One region of the Flavobacterium sp. KACC 22758 genome, then DNA from elsewhere that is predicted to be linked to it. Evidence: riboswitches for the same ligand, from Rfam matches in the RefSeq annotation. Region 1 holds a riboswitch; the other holds the start of a gene.
What was found. Region 1 has a riboswitch for S-adenosylmethionine ahead of PQ462_RS02545 (homocysteine S-methyltransferase family protein). Riboswitches for the same ligand answer to the same signal wherever they lie in the genome.
Positions count from the first base shown of each region.

Region 2: linked by a shared signal. The riboswitch ahead of PQ462_RS13415 (TlpA disulfide reductase family protein) and the one ahead of PQ462_RS02545 (homocysteine S-methyltransferase family protein) in region 1 are both predicted to bind S-adenosylmethionine.

Region 1 covers NZ_CP117878.1:571,604-579,566, forward strand. The annotation lists gene PQ462_RS02535 (precorrin-2 dehydrogenase/sirohydrochlorin ferrochelatase family protein) at 1-232, shown strand, start outside; gene PQ462_RS02540 (NAD(P)/FAD-dependent oxidoreductase) at 330-1,382, shown strand; SAM riboswitch class I at 1,893-2,009, shown strand; gene PQ462_RS02545 (homocysteine S-methyltransferase family protein) at 2,364-3,368, shown strand; gene PQ462_RS02550 (hypothetical protein) at 3,397-3,855, shown strand; gene metH (methionine synthase) at 4,108-6,783, shown strand; gene metF (methylenetetrahydrofolate reductase [NAD(P)H]) at 6,861-7,817, shown strand.
Region 2 covers NZ_CP117878.1:3,124,808-3,132,770, forward strand. The annotation lists gene PQ462_RS13400 (NADP-dependent oxidoreductase) at 1-634, opposite strand, end outside; gene PQ462_RS13405 (winged helix-turn-helix transcriptional regulator) at 727-1,104, shown strand; gene PQ462_RS13410 (aminotransferase class V-fold PLP-dependent enzyme) at 1,352-2,824, opposite strand; gene PQ462_RS13415 (TlpA disulfide reductase family protein) at 3,015-4,004, opposite strand; SAM riboswitch class I at 4,241-4,341, opposite strand; gene PQ462_RS13420 (NAD(P)H-dependent flavin oxidoreductase) at 4,613-5,698, opposite strand; gene PQ462_RS13425 (nuclear transport factor 2 family protein) at 5,715-6,164, opposite strand; gene PQ462_RS13430 (SDR family NAD(P)-dependent oxidoreductase) at 6,165-6,899, opposite strand; gene PQ462_RS13435 (tautomerase family protein) at 6,904-7,122, opposite strand; gene PQ462_RS13440 (YceI family protein) at 7,128-7,682, opposite strand.

The DNA.
Region 1 (7,963 bases):
TTATTTGGGTGGAATCGTAACAAAAGGAAATGTCAAAATTGCTATTTCTACTAACGGAAAATCGCCAACAACGGCAAAAAGATTGCGTGAATTTTTTGAAGAAGTAATTCCAGAAGATATCAACCAAATGGTTGAGAATCTGAACGAATATCGAAAAACCTTAAAAGGCAATTTTGAAGAAAAGGTTAAAAGAATGAATGAGATTACCTCTTCATTAAAAAATAAAGAGTAAAAAGGTTTCGGAAAGAAATTAATGATAAAAATCATTGAAAGTACAAGGATTTATTCGTTTCTTTGCGTTATTAAGAATGATTATAAACAACAACATAATGATTAAAACAGATATACTTATAATTGGAGCAGGCCCAACAGGTTTATTTGCCGTATTTGAGGCAGGATTGTTAAAATTAAAATGCCACATTTTAGATGCTCTTCCACAACCAGGAGGACAGCTATCAGAGTTATATCCAAAAAAACCAATTTATGATATTCCTGGATTTCCAGAAGTATTAGCAGGAGATTTAGTTGATGGATTAATGGAGCAAATCAAACAATTTGAACCAGGTTTTACTTTAGGAGAACGTGCTGAAACAGTTGAAAAGCAAGAAGACGGAACTTTCATTGTAACATCAAACAAAGGAACTAAATTTCACGCGCCAGTTATTGCAATCGCTGGAGGTTTAGGAAGTTTCGAGCCTCGTAAACCACTTATCGAAGATATCGAGTTTTATGAAGATAAAGGAGTAAAATACTTCATTAAAAATCCTGAGAAATTCAGAGACAAAAGAGTGGTAATTGCAGGAGGAGGAGATTCAGCATTAGACTGGAGTATCTTCTTGGCAAATGTGGCTTCAGAAGTAACTTTAATCCACAGAAGAAACGAATTTAGAGGAGCTTTAGATTCTGTAGAAAAAGTACAGGAATTAAAATCAGCTGGAAAAATCAAATTAATCACTCCAGCAGAAGTTATCGGAATCAATGGTGCTGAGCACGTTGAGTCACTAGATATCGAAGAAAACGGCGCACATCGTAAAATCGACTGCGATTATTTCATTCCACTTTTCGGATTAACGCCAAAATTAGGTCCAATTGGAGACTGGGGATTAGAAATCGAGAAAAATGCAATTAAAGTAAACAATGCATTAGATTACCAGACAAACATTCCGGGAATCTTCGCAATTGGAGACGTAAATACATACCCAGGAAAATTAAAGTTAATCCTTTGTGGTTTCCACGAAGCAACTTTAATGTGCCAAGCTGCATACGGAATCATCAATCCAGGTAAAAAATACGTATTGAAATATACAACAGTTTCAGGAGTAGACGGTTTCGACGGAACTCGTAAAGAAGCGCCAAAAGCGGTTGTGAAAGCGATTGTTTAAGTTGCTAAGATTCTTAGTTTCTAAGACACTAAGATTTTATATATGAAGCTCAAACTTTAAAAAAGTTTGAGCTTTTTTTTATAAAACATATTCAAACATAGCCAGTGGTTTCAACCACTGGAACACAACGTATAGACACAACGCACAATCAATTTACATGATAACAAAACAAAACGGATTATCACAATACGTTCCCCGTGGTTGAAACCACGGGCTATATTAGAAAAACAGGTTTAGCTTTTTTATTAATCCCAGAGGGATGACATATTTATAGAAAAGAAATTATTCGTTTGGGCAAGAGCTCCAGCGGAGCGAAATATATATCGCTCCGCTGGAGCTTTTATGTTCTGATGATTGTTTTTCTATAAATATTATGCTCCTCCGGAGCTAAAATTATATAAAAGAAAAACCTTAGAACCTTAGCGCCTAAGTCCCTCAGAACCTTAGAAAAAAAACATTTGCAAATCGAAACCCTATTTCATACCTTTGCACTGTTCTTAAAATTATTGTCAGTTATCACGAAAGGCGGAGGGATAGACCCGATGAAACCTTAGCAACCCTTTATCATAAAGAAGGTGCTAAATTCTACTTTGTACGACATTTTCCAGTATTAAAGATAGATAACACAAATACATACTCGTATTTCTCAAAACTTTTCTCGATAACATATAATATTTACTGAAACAGATTCTGTATCAGGAGCGAATCATTGGCGCATTTTTGCAGTCAGTAGTTCCCGCTTTACGTTGCAATCATTTTGCTTTTTAAAGGAAAAAGCAAAATAATTTCCACTTCAATCGGGGCTAATGAGCCAGCAATACTGCACTTTTGGAATTAATGTAAAAAAAATATCGAAGATTAAACCCGACAGGTTTTCAAAACCTGTTGGGTTTAAAAGAACCTTCACAATCATAATAAAAAAACTTAGCATCTTAGTCCCGATAGCTATCGGGATAATCTCAGAAGCTAAAAAAAGAAGCCATGGCAATAACAATTCAAGAAGCAATAAAAAAAAATATCCTAATCCTTGACGGAGCAATGGGAACAATGCTGCAGCGCTATAATTTCTCAGAAGAAGATTTCAGAGGAGAGCGTTTCAAAGATTTCCCGCATCCATTAAAAGGAAACAACGATTTACTATCCCTAACACAACCACAAGCGATCCGCGATGTTCATGCCGCTTATTTTGAAGCAGGTGCTGACATTGTAGAAACCAATACCTTCTCAGGAACGACAATCGGTATGGCCGATTATCACATGGAAGATTTGGTTTACGAGTTAAACTACGAATCGGCAAAAATCGCCAGACAAGTTGCGGATGAGTTTACTGCTAAAAATCCAGAAAAACCACGTTTTGTAGCGGGTTCAATTGGGCCGACAAACCGTACAGCAAGTATGTCGCCAGATGTAAACGATCCGGGTTATAGAGCTGTAACATTTGACGATTTGCGAATTGCATACAAACAACAAGCAGAAGCATTAATGGATGGGGGATGCGATTTACTTTTAGTAGAAACAATCTTCGATACATTAAATGCAAAAGCCGCACTTTTTGCAATCGAAGAAGTAAAAGAAGAACGCAACATCGATATTCCAATCATGGTTTCAGGAACGATTACAGATGCTTCAGGAAGAACACTTTCTGGACAAACTGTAGAAGCGTTTTTGATTTCAGTTTCGCATATTCCGTTATTAAGTGTAGGATTTAATTGCGCTCTTGGAGCCGATTTGTTGAAACCGTATTTAAAAACATTAGCGCATAACACAAGCTTTAATGTGTCGGCACATCCAAACGCAGGTTTACCAAATGCTTTCGGACAATATGACGAAACACCAGAACAGACTCAGGTATTCATTAAAGAGTATTTAGAAGATAATTTAATCAATATCATCGGAGGTTGTTGCGGAACAACGCCAGATCATATTCGACTAATTGCTGAGGTTGCGAAGGATTATAAGCCAAGAGTTGCGCCGGTTATTGAATAATTTAGAAAATTTTGTACAAATAAAAATTATGCTAAAAACAAGTAAAATTCTTTTGATTTTTATTTTACTTAATTTTTGTTCTTGTGATAAATTAGATACAAGAGAACTGATTGTTAAAAATAGTTCTGATAAAATAATATATAGTATTCTATCCGAAAATGATAGTATGAATGATTCAAGCTTTTATTATGAATATCAAGATGATTTTAATGAAAGTAAAAGAGGAGATTATGATGCTCCATTTGTTTTCGAGGAAATCATGAGCGGAAAAATGATTGCTAATAGCGATAGACCGAGATATTGGAATAATTATTTTCAAAGATTAGAAGACAAAAAAGCAAGGTTATTTATAGTAGAAAAGGATAGTGTAGATAAATATGGTTGGAAAACAATATTTGCTAAAAATATTTACAGTAAAAAATATTTTATCACTCTTGATAAATTGGATAGCCTTAACTGGCAAATTGAATATAAAGGGGATAATTGAGAGAATTTCTTATGAAACCGAATTTGCGTGAGGGATAGAAGCGGTTAGCCCACAGCCTGACGAAGGAAGAGCGAGGACTAATAGCGGATAGCCCGGCCCGGAGGGACACGCCCAAAATAAGGTTGAAGAATAAACACATAATCCTAAAATAGTTTTTAGGATTTGAAATATTAGAATGAGATTGCTTCGTTCATCGCAAAGACAAGCAAAAAGTAAATTAAATGTTCTGTAGGAACAATGGATTGGTAGAAAATGACAGAAAAAAGAAGAGACCTTGTATTATCAGGATTAGAACCGTTGATTATTACGCCCGAAAGTGTTTTCGTGAATGTTGGCGAGCGTACGAATGTAACAGGTTCAAGAAAATTCTTGAGATTAATCAAGGAAGAGAAATATGACGAGGCGCTTGATATTGCAAGACAGCAGGTAGAAGGCGGAGCACAGATCATCGATATTAATATGGATGAGGGAATGCTTGACGGTGTTACTGCAATGACTAAATTTTTGAATTTAATTGCTGCAGAACCAGATATTTCGAGAGTGCCGATTATGATCGACAGTTCGAAATGGGAAATCATTGAAGCAGGTCTAAAAGTAGTACAAGGAAAAAGCGTTGTAAACTCGATTTCGTTAAAAGAAGGAGAAGAAGCCTTTATTCACCACGCTAAATTAATCAAACGTTACGGAGCAGCTGCTATTGTAATGGCATTTGACGAAGTGGGTCAGGCCGATAATTACGATCGTAGAGTGGAAATCTGTAAGCGTTCGTATGATATTTTGGTTAACAAAGTAGGATTCCCTCCGCAGGATATTATTTTCGATTTGAATATTTTCCCAGTTGCAACAGGAATGGAAGAACACCGCCTGAATGCTCTGGACTTTTTTAGAGGAACAAAATGGGTTCGGGAGAATCTTCCGCATGCACATATTAGTGGTGGAGTAAGTAACGTTTCGTTTTCTTTTAGAGGAAACGATACCGTTCGTGAAGCGATGCACTCGGTGTTTTTGTACCACGCAATTAAAAACGGAATGACGATGGGAATCGTTAATCCGGAGATGTTGACGATTTACGATGACATTCCGAAAGATTTATTAGAACACGTTGAAGACGTAATTTTAGATAGACGCGACGATGCTACGGAACGACTTTTAGATTTTGCAGAAAATGTAAAAGGCGAAGCAAAAAGCGATGAAAAAGTAGTTCAGGAATGGCGTTTTGGAACCGTTCAAGAGCGTATTACACACTCATTGGTAAAAGGAATTGATGCTTTTATTGAAGAAGATGTTGAAGAAGCGCGTTTGGCTGCAACGAAACCAATTGAAGTTATCGAAATCAATTTGATGACAGGAATGAATGTGGTTGGAGATTTATTCGGAAGCGGAAAAATGTTCCTGCCTCAGGTGGTGAAATCGGCTCGTGTAATGAAAAAAGCCGTGGCTTATTTATTACCTTTTATCGAAGAAAGCAAACAAGCCGGAGACAAACAAGGAAACGGAAAAATCCTGATGGCGACTGTAAAAGGCGATGTTCACGATATTGGTAAAAACATCGTTTCGGTAGTTTTAGCTTGTAACAATTATGAGATTGTAGATCTTGGTGTTATGGTTCCTCCAGAAAAAATCATTGCAGCGGCAATTGAACACGAAGTAGATATTATTGGATTAAGCGGATTGATTACACCTTCGCTTGACGAAATGGTGTACTTGGCCAAAGAATTAGACAAACAAGATATTAAAATCCCGATTATGATTGGCGGGGCAACTACTTCTCGCGCGCACACCGCGGTGAAAATTGCGCCTCAATACAGAGAAACTGTAATTCACGTAAACGATGCTTCGAGAGCTGTTACTGTTGCAGGAAATCTGTTAGATCATAACCGAAAAATATATGCAGCAGATATTCGTGCAGAATACGATTCTTTTAGAGAAACATTCTTAAATCGTTCGAGAGATAAAAACTTCCTGACGATTGAAGATGCCCGTAAAAACAAATTGCCATTGGACTGGAGCGAATATACTCCAGTTAAACCAAAAGTAATTGGTGCACAAACGATTGAAATAGAACTAGATGTTTTGGTTCCGTATATCGACTGGACGCCATTTTTTCAGACTTGGGAATTGTACGGAAAATATCCTGCGATTCTAACGGATGAAGTTGTGGGTAAAGAAGCGACATCTGTTTTTAACGATGCTCAGGCAATGCTGAAAGTAATTTTGGCTGAGAAAAAACTAAAAGCAAAGGGTATTTACGGAATTTTCCCTGCGAATCAGGTAAATGATGACGATATCGAATTGCGCGATGAAAATGGAAAAGTTTTAGAGAAATTCTTAACGCTTCGTCAGCAGTCGCAAAAAACAAAAGGTGCTCCAAACATTGCTTTAGCCGATTTTATTCTTCCAAAAGACAGTGGCGTAACCGATTATATGGGAGCTTTCTGTGTAACAACAGGTTTTGGTGTAGACGAATGGGCAGCAGAATACGAAAAGAATTTAGATGATTACAATTCAATCATGGTTAAAGCCCTTGCAGATCGTTTTGCGGAGGCTTTCGCCGAATATCTTCACGAGCGAGTACGTAAAGATTTCTGGGGTTATGATGCCGATGAATCTTTAACCAACGAAGAATTGATTAAAGAAAATTATAAAGGAATTCGTCCTGCTCCGGGTTATCCAGCTTGTCCAGATCACTTAGAGAAACCAACAATCTGGAAGCTTTTAGATGTTGAAAAACAAATAGGAGTGAAACTAACAGAAAGCATGGCTATGTGGCCGGCTTCGTCAGTTTCAGGATACTATTTCGGAAATCCAAAAAGCCGCTATTTCGGACTAGGAAAAATAAAAGAGGATCAGGTTACAGATTACGCCAAACGCCGAAATGTACCGCTTGATTACGCAATGAAATGGTTAAACCCTAATATAGCAGATTAAATTAGTCTAAAGTCAAAAGTCTTAAAGTCCGAAAGGAAAGACTTTCGACTTTCGACTTTCAAACTTTAAGACTTAAAATGAAAGTAACAGAACATATAGAAAACGCCAAAGGAAAAACATTATTCTCATTTGAAATTATTCCGCCTCAAAAGGGGAAAAGTATTCAGGAATTATACGATAATATTGATCCGTTAATGGAGTTTAATCCACCGTTTATTGATGTAACGACTTCACGTGAGGAGTATATTTACATAGATAAAGGTAACGGACTTTTGGATAAAAAACTGACTCGTATGCGTCCTGGAACGCTTGGAATCTGCGCTTCTATAAAACATAAATATAATGTAGATACGGTTCCGCATTTGCTTTGCGGTGGTTTTACAAAAGAAGAAACCGAATACATGCTGGTTGACTGTCATTATTTAGGAATTAACAACGTAATGGCGCTTCGCGGCGATGCAATGAAAGATGAACAATCTTTTGTGCCAAAAGCTGGCGGTAACCACTATGCAATTGATTTGGTTAAACAAATTAAAGATCTAAACTGCGGGCAATATCTGCACGAAGTAATAGATGCTGATAACAAAGCAGATTTCTGTATTGGTGTTGCCGGTTATCCGGAAAAACATTTAGAATCACCATCTTTACAATCAGATTTAAAAAGATTAAAAGAAAAAGTAGATGCAGGAGCTGATTATGTGGTAACACAAATGTTTTTTGATAATTCGAAATATTTTGCTTTTGTAGAAAAAGCAAGAGAAATGGGGATCACAATTCCTATTATTCCTGGAATTAAACCAATTGCTGTTCAAAGACATTTACAAGTTTTGCCGCAGATTTTCAGAATCGATTTGCCAGAAGATTTAATCGATGCTGTAGATAAATGCAAAAACAATGCTGAAATCAAACAAGTCGGAATCGAATGGGCGATTCAGCAGTCATTAGAATTAAAAGCCGCAGGAGTTCCATTTTTACACTATTATTCAATGGGTAAATCTGAGAATATTCGCCAGATTGCAAGTCAGGTTTTTTAGTTTTTTTTACCATTAAGAGATTAAGTTCATAAAGCCAGGCCTTAATTTTCTTTTTACCATTTAGAATTAAGCTCATCAAGTTTAGCTTAATTTTCTTAATGTCTTAATGGTGAAAATTCCCGAAATGACAAGAAAGCTTGGAATTT
Region 2 (7,963 bases), 2.6 Mb from region 1:
ACTTTTTATTTTCGTTTAAAGAAAGAGCAGTTTCGTATACATCTTCTTTTTTATAATTGACGATTTGCTCTCGCTTTACTCCTAAGTTTATCAAAGAAGAGATACTTTCATCATTTCCGGCTGTTACCCAAAATTTTTTAAAATTATTAGCTGTAAGAAGTTTTATAAACATATTTCCCACTCCGCCGGCAGCACCCGTAATAAATATCGAATCAGCTGCAGAAGCGTTCATTCTTTTAAATGATTGTAATGCGGTTAGTCCTGCCGATGGAATTCCTGCTGTTGCTGCAAAAGAAATATTTTGAGGTTTTTTAACTGCGATTCCTTCCGGAACACAAATGTATTCGGCATAAGTTCCATTAGATCCCATACTGCCTGAACCGCAGAAAACGGCATCTCCAATTTTAAATTCTGTTACTTCTGTACCAATTGCTGTAATTATTCCTGAAAATTCACGTCCCAGAATTGGTGAATGAATCAGTTTTCTTTCAGATTCATTTTCAGTCATTTGATAATCAATTGGATTAAATCCTGAAGCTGCAATCTTTACCTGAATCTGATTGGGTTCTGGCTGTGGAATTACCACTGTTTCGAGCTTAAATTCTCGGTTTTCCTGTAATATAACTGCTTTCATTTTTATCGTTTTAGTTTACAAAAGTATCGCTGTAATACTTTATTTTTGTTATGGGTTAACCCAAGGTAACCGGTTACCAAAGAGAAACTAGTATGGCAAAAATTAATGATAACGGAGTACTTCGGGAAGCCAATTGTTCTGAAGAACTTATGGCAATGCGTGACAGTCTTGACGTTTTAGGCGGAAAATGGAAATTGATGATTCTAAGATTTTTAACTAACCGAACTCATCAGGTTATTCATTTTAAAAAAATGCAGCGTGAAATTGACGGTATTTCGGCTAAAATGCTCAGCAAGGAACTTAAAGAACTTGAAACTAATCTTCTTATTACAAGAACCGAACAAGATACCAAACCCGCAACCGTAATTTATGCTATTACCGAATATGGAAAATCGGTACTTCCGGTTACAGAAACCTTAGTTAACTGGGGATTGGCACACCGGGAAAAGATTATCGAATCGCTTAAATAATTCTAAAAAAAACATTCCGTTGGGAATGTTTGGTCGGTAGAACAAAAATTGAATTTTGATTATACGTTCCATAGGAACGTTTGATGAATGACGTAAATGCCAAATTCAATCAAACAAATGTCCTTACAGGACATAACACAAAACGATACCATTTTTCTACAAGCGAGATATTCCTACGGAATATTACTCATTATAAACCCGACAGGTTTTTGAAAACCTGTCGGGTTTAAAACTTAACTAACTATACTTACACTAACTTAAACCATTCGTTTACTTCTTCTGCTATATTTTCTTTTATTTCAGGATTTTCAAATTCATTTGAAACCGGATTATATTCATAATCTTTCTGCCATTTTTTATAATTCGAAGCTATTTTCTCGATTGCATCACAGATATAAAAAAGCGCTTCATTTGTCATAATCGGATGCAGCGATAAACGCACCCAGCCCGGTTTATTAGATTGATTTCGCTGTAACAACTCATTTGTAATTTCAGCCGATCTTTTTTCATTGATGTTGAACAAATAATGCGCATAGGTACTTGCGCAAGACCAGCCGCCGCGAACCTGAATTCCGAAACGGTCATTTAAAAGTCTTACAATTAAATTGTAATGAATATCTTCGATTACAAAAGAAACACAGCCAATTCTTTCTGTGGTTAAATCGCCTAAAATGGATAATCCCTGTATTTTTTGAAGTCTCGAAAAACAAAGGTCAAGCAGTTCTTTTTCTCTCTTTTTGATTTTGTCAACTCCCATTTGTTGTTTTAATTCTAAAGCCAAAGCAGTTCTTATAACCTGCAGAAACCCCGGAGTCCCGCCATCTTCCCTCACTTCTATTACATCGCTGTAACAATATTTCCCTAATGGATTGGTCCATTTTACATTTCCCCCGCCTGGATTATCTGGAAAATCAGATTGATATAATTTTTCATTAAAAACTAAAATACCGCAGGTTCCGGGTCCGCCCAAAAATTTATGAGGCGAAAAGAAAATTGCATCTAATTGCTGTTCTGGATCTTTTGGATGCATATCAATTTTGACATACGGTGCCGAAGCTGCAAAATCTACAAAACAAAGTCCGCCGTTTTGGTGCATGATTTTAGCTAATTCATGATAAGGCGTAATAATTCCCGTAACATTCGAACAGGCCGTAAATGAACCTATTTTTAAGCTTCTGTCTGCATATTTTTTGATTTCCTCAGAAAGCACCTTCGGATCAACTAAATTATTTTCATCAGGCGGTAAAATCACAACTTCGGCATTTGTTTCATACCACGAAACCTGATTGGAATGATGCTCCATGTGCGTGATAAAAACGACAGGTCTGTCCTGGTCTGATTTTGTTCGCAAAGCCATAATACGCTGCAGTTTCGATAAAGCAGCGGTCATACCGCTTCCGGTTGTTATCAAAACATCTGATTCATTAGCGTTAACCGATTTTTTAATAATATCTCTTGCATACTGATACGCATACGTGGACGTTTTTCCTGTTTGACTTGAAAGTGAATGCGTATTGGCAATCATTGGACCTATTTTGTTGAGCATTATATCTTCGATCGGGATATACAGCCTTCCACTGGCAACCCAGTCAGCATATATCAGATTTTGTTCTCCGTAAACCGATTCGAAAGTATGATCAATTCCTACTGTATTTTCTCTAAACTTAGAAAAGTAACATTCAGACTCTGTTGGTTTTGTTGTTGGCTCAATAGCATTCATTTCCTTTATCATTTTAATTAACTAAATTTATTATTGATTGAATCTTTTTTAAAAACATAGAAACATAGATTATATTCTAAATAATAGATATTTGAAAAAATCTGGATTTTCACACATAGCTATGTTTATTAAAACAAGTGAAACGCCTTTATACATAAAGAAAAACTATGTTTCTATGTGTTTAAATAAATTAATTTGCCTGCACTAAAAGTGATTTAAGTGTAGATTGTAATTCTTCTCCGTGCAGATTTTTCGCTACGATTATTCCTTTAGAATCTACTAAATAGTTTCCCGGAATAGCTCTTACACCGTACAATTTAGCAACGGCACTGTTCCAGAAAAGTAAATCAGAAACATGTGTCCAGGTTAAATTATCGTCCTGAATTCCTTTAATCCAGTTTTCTTTCTTTTTATCTAATGAGATTCCCACAATATTGAATCCTTTGTCATGAAATTCTTTGTAAGCGGCTACGATATTTGGATTTTCTCTTCGGCATGGACCGCACCATGAAGCCCAAAAATCGACTAAAGTGTAACCTTTTAAATTATCATAAAGACGAACTGGCTTTCCGTTAGGATCATTGGCTGTAAAATCTGGGGCTTTTTTACCTACTGCTAATCCGTCTAAAACAACAGCCAGTTCTTTTAATTCTTTCACGTAAGTGGTATTTTGAAGACTTTTATCCAGCAGGGCAATATTTTGTGTAATCTGCTCAGGTGTTAATCTGTACGACCAATTTCTGTATAAGACATAAGCAGAAACAATAGATTTTGGATGTTCAGTTATAAATTTGCTGATTTCTGGATCTTTGCTCTTTTTATAGGTTTCGAATAAATCCTGAGAAGCTGAACCCTCAACGACAGAAGCTGTATAATATTTCTTCGGACTCAGCTTTACTGTAATTGGTTCTTTTTCAAGGAAAACATACAAAGGCGAACTTTCTGTGTTTACACTTAATCCGTATAATTCAGGCGTTTTTACTTTTGTTTTAAAACTAAAATTTCCGTCTTTTACTTTTACTGAATCTATTGTGGTAAACATTTTATTGTGAAATTTCTGTAAGTAAACGTATTGTGCAACGGTATCGACAACAGTTCCTTTTAATTGTAAATTACTTTCCTGAGCCTGAGTTTGAACAGCTCCAAGAAACAAAGCAAAACCTAATAGTATTTTTTTCATTTTATTTTTAGTTTTTAGATTAGACAAAAGGGTTTCAGGCCGATGAAAAAACCATCAGCAGATTGTATTTTAAAAAGAAGGTTTAAGAGAGAATTCGTGTTTTTACATTCGAAAAACGGCCAGACTATTTTCTTCTAAAATTATATTCAAAAGCTCATAACCGGCGTATAAAATTGATTCTGTTTTCATTTTAATAAATTTTAATGGATGAACTTATTCAGATTTTGAGGAAATCTTTCTTATCTGCCCGCTTATAGCGGAAGGATTTAGCACCTTATTCGGCAACAGGTTGCTAAGACTTCATTGGGCCTATTCCCTCAGTCTTTCTGGATAAGTATCATTATATAATTTTTCTGTGATACAAATATATACTAATTCTACCAAATTAGTCAAGTATAAGATAAGTTTTTTTCATTTTTATTAAAAAAGTGTTATTCAACAAAATATAAATCACTGTATTTAAACTAATTATGCCAAAATATAAACTTAAAAGATGCATCAATTTTATAATGGAAATTCATACATCAATCCCAATATGCTTGATTAGCTTGTTTTTATAAGACATAAAAAAAACTCATTTCGGTTATGAAATGAGTTTGTATTTAGAATTATGATTTTAATCCATCAAAATAAGCTGTAGTTTCTTCAATCAAAGCATTCATCAAAACAGAAGCTTTAGTATGTTTTAAAATTGGAGAAATCTGACCGCCCCAAAATAATATCATATCCCATTTTTGTTTATCCAGCGCTGCTTTTCGCAGTGGAGCAATAAAAGTAGTCTGTAATGGAAAAGGCAGAATATCTGATTCTTTTCCCATTATATCTTTAGCAAGCCGGCTTGTAATCCCGCGTCCGAGTCTTCCTGTGTAAGCGCGTGAAAGTGTGGTGTATTTTGCAGCATCAGAAAACAGCATTTCTCTGTGAATTGGCAGTGCATTAGATTCGTTTGTAGCTAAAAAAGCGGTTCCTATCTGGGCAGCACTTGCTCCTAAAGTTAAAGCTGCTGCAATTCCTTTTCCATCAGCAATGCCGCCGGCTGCAATTATGGGTGTTTTTATTTTTTCGCGCATTAACTGCAATAGAACAAAAGTTCCGGTTAAAGAAGCTTCAGATTTATCTAAAAAAGAAGGACGATGTCCGCCTGCTTCAAAACCAGAAGCAATAATCATATCAACGCCTTTGCTGTCCAAAAAAACAGCTTCATCAAGAGTTGTTGCTGCTCCAACCGTTACAATTCCTGATCTTCGGCATTGTTCTAAAACATCATCTGAGGGAACGCCAAACATAAAACTGAAAACTTTTGGCTTAACGTCTAAAATAACCTGCAGCTGATTTTCAAATCTAGATTGAAATGGAGCTGGTTTTTCCGGAAGTGCGATTCCAGCTTCATCATAATACGGTTTAAAAACGGCTTTTGTTTTCTCAAACTGTTCATCGGTTAAACCGCCTTCGGTAATATCGTGGTCTGAAACCAAAAGATTGATATTATAGGGTTTATTTGTGGCTGCTTTTAACTGTTTATCAATGTCGAAAATTTCCTGCGGACTCATTGTATAAGCTCCATAACCGCCTAATCCGCCTGCATTAGAAACTGCAGCTGTTAATTCTACAGTAGATAAATTGCCTCCAAAAGGTCCTTGTAAAATTGGATAATCAATTCCTAAGAGTTCTTTAGCTTTTGTATTGTACCACATTGCTTCAAGATTTAAATTATCTGCTGGTATCAGTCAGCATTTTGTTAACAATCAGCCATCGGCCGTTAATCTTATGGAAAGATAAAAAATCCCGATAATTAAAGTCATACATTTTAACATTTAATTCGGCCACAGCAATAGAATTTACAACGCTTATATGCAGAATTTCTCCTTTAAACGGCTTACCGGAATCCTTTGGACTTTGTCGGTTTTTAACACCATCCAGATACAAATCGACTGTTTTAAAATAAGGCTGCCCATTTACATCCCCAAACAGGAATGTTCCGGGTTGAAAAATACTTCCTAAAAGTATTTCATCACCTTCATAAATGCCTTTAAAATAATAATTTTCTATGGCATCTGTAATAGCCTGAATTTCTATTTGATTTTCCATTTTAATTGTATTTTGAGCTTTTATGCCCTGAAAATTCCAGAGCATAAAAGCAGTTAATAAAATCGTTTTCATTTAATTTAAATTGTGTCCTGCACCTTTTCCGCCGTCAACATTAATAATGGCTCCGGTAATAAAATTACTTTTGGCAACAGTGTAAACCATTTCAGAAACATCATCGGTCTCTCCTACTCTGTTTAATAAATGCAGTCCGGCACTCTGATCAGCATTGTCACCATGCATTGGCGTACGAATTACACCCGGAGCAACGGTATTGACACGAATATTTTGTTTTCCAAATTCGGCCGCTAACTGAATCGTCAAGGCATGAATTGCTCCTTTACTTGAAATAGGTGCCGAAGCGGGCCATCCGCCTAAACCATGATTTACCAATGGTGTTCCGATATTAATTACCACGCCTCCCTGCTGTTTAAGCATTTGCGGAATAACAGATTGAGTTGTGAAATAAGTTCCTTTTAAATTGGTTTTTAGAAAGGTATCTAAATACGCCTCGTCTACTTCTAAAAATGGTTTACTGGCAAAAATTCCGGCATTATTGATTAATACATCTACAGAACCAAATTTTTCTAAAGCAATTCTAACCAGTTGTTCTCCTGTTTTTTTGTCGCTTACATCTCCGGCAAATTTTGCCAGATTATCGCCTGCACCAAATTCATTGAACGTTTTTTCTAATGCGCTTTCTGTTAGCGAATTGATTACAACATTATCCCCTTTGTCTAAAAAATATTTAGCGATTCCTTTTCCAATTCCCGAAGCTGCTCCGGTAACGATTATAGTTTGTTTTTTCATGATTTTATTTTTTATCGGCTGTAATGCCTTTTTCTCTTAATACTGATACTTGTTCTCCTGCATAACCCCAATCGTCGAGTTCTATTTCCTGAATTACAACATGGGTTAAATGCGGATCTTTATTTAATACTTCTGTAATCAAATTGGTAATACCGCTGATTAATTCTTGTTTTTGCCCGCGTGTTACTCCTTCGCGGGTCAATTCGATTTTTACGTAAGGCATGATAATTAGTTTTTAGATTGTCCTGAAAAAACGGCTTCGGCATTGATATTAAAATCAAGCTCAAAGTCATTGTAGATTAAAGTGTCTCCCAAATCTTTGAAGAAATTTCCTGAACGAAATTTGATATCGTATTTTGTACGATCGATAATTAATTTCCCTGCAAGTGAAATGCTATTACTGCTGTTTTTTATTTCAGCTTCAAAACCCACAAGATGTGTAATATCTTTTATGGTCAGGTTTCCTTCCAGGTAATAAACAGTGTTTGATATTTCTTTTACACTTAAAACATCAAAAGAAGCAGTTGGGAATTTTTCGATAGAGAAAAAATCATCTGAAGCCAAATGTCCTGCAAACTGAGCATTTGTTGCCGCATCTGTAACATCGAGAATTTTGATAGAGGTTGTATCGATAATAATGTTTCCTCCTTTTATTTTTCCATCATTAAAGATGAAATTACCTTTTTTGATACCAATTGTACCATTATGAGCACCGGTAACTTTTCTGCCAGTCCATTCTACGCTGCTGTTTGAGCTTACGATATTAAAATTTGTTGTTTCCATTTTTATTGTATTTAAAAGTACAATACAAAGGAACGGCGGTTATAGAAATGGGTTACGTGATGTAGATCACATTCGTTTTTTTAGGTTTAAAAGGTTCTAAGATACTAAGCTGCTAAGGTTCTAAGTTTTTTTATATAGATGTAGAATTAAAACATTATGACACCTAATTTAAAACATTCCCTGCGGTTTCAACCGCAGGGACACAATGTATAGTCCCAATCTAAATTCCCGTGGTTGAAACCACGGGCTATGTTTTACAACGCAAATTCAAATAGAATCTG